2 regions of the Pradoshia sp. Z4_20 genome follow, and region 1 is predicted to be linked to the other one. Evidence: riboswitches for the same ligand, from Rfam matches in the RefSeq annotation. Region 1 holds a riboswitch; the other holds the start of a gene.
The links. A riboswitch is a leader RNA that binds a small molecule or an ion and turns the genes downstream of it on or off. The one in region 1 is predicted to bind lysine.
Positions count from the first base shown of each region.

Region 1 (3,428 bases):
TGGGGGATTGGGCAGTATGTCAGGTTCTGTGATTGCAGCAATTCTCCTTACATTAATTTCTTCCTTCCTATCAGATTATTCTGATACGCGGATGATTCTTTACAGTATTATCCTAATTGTGACAATGCTGTACAGACCGCAGGGATTGATGGGTACAAAAGAAATTACCTCATTTTTCAAAAGGAAGACAAAAGGAGGCATGAAGGATGCAAACCACCAAACCACTGCTTAAGGTTGACCAAATTGGAATTCATTTCGGAGGGTTAAAGGCTGTAGCAGATGTATCTATGGAGCTGTATCCCGGTGAACTGTGCGGCTTAATAGGACCGAATGGAGCAGGGAAAACCACCTTTTTCAACCTTTTAACTGGTGTGTACGTACCATCAGAAGGAACCATTCATTTAAACGACGATAAGCTTAACAAATTACCGCCTTATAAAATTACAAGAAAGGGAATTAGCAGGACATTCCAAAATATTCGCTTGTTTGGAGATTTATCTGTCATAGATAATGTCAAAGTTGCTTATCATTCACAGGCTAAACATTCTATGCTCAGTTCAATTATACGAATGCCTAATCATTTTTCGGGAGAATTGGAAATGGACCAAAAGGCTGTAGATTTCCTGAAAATATTTAATCTGGATTCTTATCGTGATGAAAAGGCCAAGAATCTTCCATATGGAATGCAACGCAGACTTGAAATAGCCAGAGCCCTAGCAACGGGTCCGCGGTTACTGCTGCTGGATGAACCGGCAGCGGGTATGAATCCGAAGGAAACAAGTCAGCTGATGGAGTTAATCAGCTTAATACGTGAAAAATTTGATTTAACTGTACTTTTGATTGAGCATGATATGCAGCTTGTGATGGGGGTATGTGAACGTATTTATGTACTTGATCATGGACAATTAATCGCACACGGTACACCGGATGAAGTCCGCAATAATCCTAAGGTTATAGAGGCTTATCTTGGCGAGGAGGTTTCCTGATGCTGAAGGTTGAAGATATTAACGTTTACTATGGAAATATTCAGGCATTAAAAGGTGTCTCTTTTCATATTGACGAAGGGGAAATTGTTACCTTAATCGGTGCAAATGGGGCTGGAAAAAGTACACTACTTAAAACTGTTTCAGGTTTACTTAAACCGAAGCAGGGTCAAATCATGTATCAGGGTAAATCCATAGGTGGAAAAGCAGCTCAAGTGATTGTAAAGCAGGGAATCTCACATGTACCAGAAGGACGGCGGGTTTTTGCCAATATGACAGTGGAAGAAAATTTACAGCTTGGTGCTTATTTACGTAGGGATCGAGCTGGGATTAAAGAGGATATGGAGAAGGTATTTGATCTTTTTCCAAGGATGAACGAACGTCTTAAACAGCCGGCAGGAACATTGTCAGGTGGAGAACAACAAATGCTCGCAATGGGAAGGGCATTAATGGCTAAGCCCAAATTGCTTTTACTCGATGAACCTTCCATGGGATTGGCTCCACTACTGGTTAAAACAATTTTCCGCATAATTGAAGAAATAAATAATGCGGGAACAACTATTCTTTTAGTTGAACAAAATGCTAATTTGGCACTATCGATTGCCAACCGTGCCTATGTAGTGGAGACCGGCAAAATCGTCCTCTCGGGTTCGGCAGATGAGTTAACCTCAAGTGAAAAAGTAAAGATGGCCTATCTTGGCGGACATTAAAGGTGAATCACTCCTCTGTAAACTTTTACAGGGGAGTTTTAGTTTTGTGTGGGTTACAGGAACGAGAGGATTGGATTAATTAGCCTAACATGTTATCGATCGGGTTACTCGTTAAGCAATTGAGTCAGGCTTCATCCTAATAATTAATCAGATAATTGTAAAAAAATACACATCTATTCCACATTGTGAACAGGAATGTAATCTGTTATATTAGAATAACAATTAGATAGTACCTTATCATTCCGATGGGGTAGAGGCGCAGGATTCAAGAGTAAGCTATGTGAGGATGACAACAGAGAGCATAGCCGAAAGGGGAAACTGCCGAAGCAAGTTGATTAGTCAGAAATGAATTTGCTGGGGTTGTTTTAAATAAAAGCAACACTGTCATTATAAGAGGTTCTTATAATGAGGAGCTACAGGTCGTGATGGAGAAAGAAAAGCTGATACAGGGCTGCGGTAGATATTTCTCTATTGCAGCCCTTCTTTATTTTCTTTTGCATAAAAGGTAAGAGCGCAAGGGTCAGCACTCACGACGAGTTCCCCTTATTTATTTGGAGGAGGAAAAAAGGAATGGAGTCGACAGTTTATACGCTTATTCCCCCACTATTGGCAATTCTAATGGTGGCTATAACAAGGAAGGTTTTGCTTTCACTTGGTGTGGGGATTGTAGCATCAGCTTTAATGCTTGCTGATTTTAATATTGGTGAGACATGTGTCCTTATATGGGAAGCAGTAAAAGGAATCTTTATATCAGATGGATCACTCAATGTATCCAATATATATATTATTTTATTTTTGCTCATCCTTGGCATCATTACGGCTTTCATTTCAATTTCCGGTGGGAGCCGTGCTTTTGGTGAATGGGCGATGAAGCATGTTAAAACAAGAGTTGGGGCTCAGCTGGTAGCTGCCTTGCTTGGAATACTCATCTTTATTGATGATTATTTTAATGCTCTGGCGGTTGGTCAAGTATCACGTCCGATTACAGATAGACATCAAATACCGAGAGCGAAGCTTGCCTATTTGATTGATTCTACCTCAGCTCCCATCTGTGTAATCATGCCAGTATCCAGTTGGGGGGCTTATATTATTGCACTGATTGGAGGAATTTTCATCACTCATGGGGTGACAGAATACAGTTCCTTATCAGCGTTCATTCAAATGATTCCAATGAATTTTTATGCGATTGCGGCGTTGGCAATGGTGTTCATTGTGATCTATCGAAATTGGAATATTGGTTCGATGAAAGTACATGAGGATAGAGCGGTAAAAGAAGGTATTCTTTATAATCCATCCAAGACAGTTCCAGGTGAATTAAAAGAAGATTTACCGAGAAGTACAACTGGAAGGGTTGGAGATTTGGTAATCCCCATTGTAACTCTTATTGTAGGTACAGTGGCTGCGATGCTTTGGACAGGTTATCAGGCAGTTTCTGGACATGCAACACTTCTCACCATTTTTGAAAATACTAATGTCACTAAATCATTGGTTCTGGGTGGTACAATCGGAATTATTGTAACGTTTATTATGTTTTTACGACAAGTTTTTATTTTGCATGGAATTTCTTTAAAGGTTTTCACAGTAGGAGTAAAACACGGAATCGGCTCCATGCTGCCAGCGGTTTATATTTTATTATTTGCCTGGACAATCGTTGATTTAATCGGCAGGCTTGGAACGGGCCAGTATTTGGCTGGACTTGTACAGGATTTAAACTTAAATGTATCCTTTCTGCCAT
Region 1 covers NZ_JBZAJD010000003.1:223,757-227,184, reverse strand. Annotated here, with positions in the region: gene AC4BHP_RS11200 (branched-chain amino acid ABC transporter permease) at 1-232, shown strand, start outside; gene AC4BHP_RS11195 (ABC transporter ATP-binding protein) at 207-986, shown strand; gene AC4BHP_RS11190 (ABC transporter ATP-binding protein) at 986-1,693, shown strand; lysine riboswitch at 1,937-2,117, shown strand; gene AC4BHP_RS11185 (Na+/H+ antiporter NhaC family protein) at 2,264-3,428, shown strand, end outside.

Region 2 (3,428 bases), on a different contig from region 1:
ACAAAGGCTGTATTATTTTCGGGAGACGCATCTGTGCTCAGCACCTATCATGTAGAGTACCCATTATATAGCCCGACTCCACTTACAGCAGAGCAGAATCCTGATGAGATCTTTCATGCTGTACTTAATGCAATAAGAGGAGTAATGGTCCAAAGCCAAATAAATCCTGATGAACTGTCGTTAGTATCCTTTAGCTCGGCTATGCACAGCGTAATTGCGGTTGAGGAAAATGGAAATCCATTAACTCAATGCATTACATGGGCTGACAGCCGTTCAAAGAAGTGGTCCGACTATATTAAAAATGAGAGGAATGGACAAGAAATTTATCGGAGAACTGGAACGCCAATCCATCCAATGTCTCCTCTTACAAAAATCACCTGGTTGATGAATGATTATCCCGAATTAGCGGGTAGGACATATAAATTCATTTCCATTAAAGAATATGTTTTTTATAAATTATTTGGGCAATATGTGATTGATTATTCGGTTGCTTCAGCAACAGGAATGTTTCATCTTAAAAATTTAGAATGGGATTCTGAGGCATTGGCAATCGCGGGTATTACAGAGACCCATTTGTCTAAACCAGTACCAACTACATATTATTTATCTGGCATGGACTCCGTCTATGCTGCGGATATGGGGCTGTTGCCGGATACTCCATTTGTAATAGGAGCCAGTGATGGCGTTCTCTCCAATCTGGGTGTCAATGCGATTGATCCAGGGATTGTAGCAGTCACGATTGGAACGAGCGGAGCCATTCGTACGGTAACAGATAGGCCGATTACGGATGAAAAGGGCCGAATTTTTTGTTATGCATTGACGGATAAGCATTGGGTGATTGGCGGACCAGTTAATAATGGAGGTATGACTTTTAGATGGCTAAGAGATGAGCTGGCTTCAGCGGAAGTAGAAACAGCTAAACGCCTCGGAATTGACTCATATGAAGTACTCACCAAGATAGCATCAAAAGTAGCGCCGGGGGCAGATGGACTACTATTCCACCCATATTTAGCTGGAGAGAGAGCGCCCATTTGGAACCCTGATGCCAGAGGATCGTTCTTTGGCTTGGGACTTCATCATAAAAAGGAACATATGGTCAGAGCGGTGCTTGAAGGAGTCATTTTTAATCTCTATACAGTCTTATTAGCTTTGCAGGAATTGATAGGTGTGCCAAGTAAAATCAGGGCAACGGGGGGATTTGCGCGCTCAGAGTTATGGAGGCAAATGCTTGCGGATATTTTTAATCAGGAAGTAGATGTGCCAGAAAGCTTTGAAAGCTCTTGTTTAGGAGCAGTTGTACTCGGCAGATATGCACTCGGTGAAATTGAAGACCTATCCGTTGTATCAAATTATGTGGGAACTACACATGTCCATACGCCGGTTAAAGCAAATGTAGAAAGATACGAGGAATTACTGCCAATTTACATCAATATATACAGAAAATTGGAGACTGAATATAGCAGTATAGCAGCTTTCCAAAACAAATGGATTAATCATAAATAAGTTGATTTGAAAATAACATTGTCGAATAATATTGACAGCATTCGCGTTTTCACTGTATCCTTTATACAGGAATAATTTAATTTAATACAAATCCTCATCGGACTAAAAGATGAGGTAGAGGTCGCAGATTTTATTAGTAAACTAAAAAGAGAGCCGGAAAGCTTGCTGACTTTAGTTGAAAGGAAAATCTGCCGAAGCGCTCTTTTTTTCCGAAGAGAGCAGCTGGGACTGTATCCGAATAGGTGCAGGACTGTCATGGTCTATATACATCGCGATATGTATATAGACCATGGAGAACTATCCATTTATTGTCTGGTGTGGCTAATCATAAAATGTTGCACACCTTAACAATAAGGTGTGTTTTTTATTTAGTTTATTTACACAGAAATGGATAATTCAAAAATAGAGAGTAACATGACAGCTTTGGAAGGGGAATTATCGTGCACAATAAGAAGCAACTGGGTTTTTGGATTTTAACGGCATTTGTAGTCGGCAATATGGTTGGGTCTGGTATTTTTATGTTGCCGCGTACGCTGGCAGAAGTAGCTAGTCCTGCCGGAGTAATTATGGCATGGGGATTAACAGGATTGGGTGTACTAACTATTGCGCTGGTTTTTGGGAATCTGGCTGTTCGTAAGCCACATTTAACAGGTGGCCCTCAGATTTATGCTAAGGAATTGTTCAAGGAAAATTCTTTAGCCTCAAGATTATCCGGGTTTATGTCTACATGGGGATACTGGATTGGTAATTTTGCAGGTAATATTGCCATCATCACTACGTTTGCAGGGTATTTATCTACCTTCTTCCCAAGTTTGACTAGTACGGCTGAATTGTTCAGTATAGGGAATTTTAGTCTAAAAGTTGGCAATGCTTTAACATTCCTTGTCTGCACAATCATGCTCTGGGGCGTTCATTTCTTTATTATGCGAGGCATAGAGAATGCTGGTAAATTAAACTTTGTGGCGACTGCGGCAAAAGTACTTGGATTTGGATTATTCATTGTAATTGGGCTATTTGCCTTTGAACAATCTAATATTGTACCGTTTGCGGAAACTCGTATAATTGATGGTGAGAGTCGGGGATTACTCAGCCAGGTAAATTTTGCTGCCGTCTCAACCTTATGGGCTTTTGTAGGGGTTGAATCTGCTGTTGTATTCGCATCAAGGGCGAAGAGAAAGGCAGATGTAAAGAGAGCGACCATTTTAGGGCTATTGATTGCCCTGGCTATCTATATGGGAATCAGTACACTTGTTATGGGATTATTAACACAGGATGCACTTATCCATTCAGAAAAACCATTAATCGATGCAATTGAAACGGTGCTGGGACCTGTTGGTGGGAAAGCATTGGCGGTCATTGGATTGATCAGTTTATTTGGTTCAACAATTGGCTGGATCTTGTTAAGCGCTGAAATCCCGTATCAGGCAGCAAAACAAGGTTTATTTATCCCTAAGTTTTTACAGGTCAATAAGCGTGGGATTCCTAATTTCTCTATGATTGTTTCAAATGGTTTAGGTCAATTATTTATTTTCTCAACTATTTCAAATTCAATTGCTCATGCATTTGACTTTATTATTTATATCGCGACACTTTCTTATTTAGTGCCATATTTAATTTCCTCCTCATTCCAACTGAAATTAGTTTGGACTGGCGAGACATATAAATCTGATGAAATGCGTTCACGAATTATTGATGGTACCATAGCCATATTGGCGACGGCATATTCCATTTGGGTGATCATCAAAGGAACGGCTGATTTAAAAACATTTATTTTCGGTGTTATCCTTCTGGCAAGCGGAATCCTATTCTATCGTTTACTGCCTAAAAATATGGAGGAAGTTAAACAACACGAGAACTATTATTTGAAAAAATCTTTTTAACTGTAATAAGAAGCAAACCCATTGTTAAAAGTGGGTTTGCTTTTT
Region 2 covers NZ_JBZAJD010000002.1:584,831-588,258, reverse strand. Annotated here, with positions in the region: gene gntK (gluconokinase) at 1-1,503, shown strand, start outside; lysine riboswitch at 1,611-1,811, shown strand; gene AC4BHP_RS08805 (amino acid permease) at 1,944-3,383, shown strand.
Region 2: linked by a shared signal. The riboswitch ahead of AC4BHP_RS08805 (amino acid permease) and the one ahead of AC4BHP_RS11185 (Na+/H+ antiporter NhaC family protein) in region 1 are both predicted to bind lysine.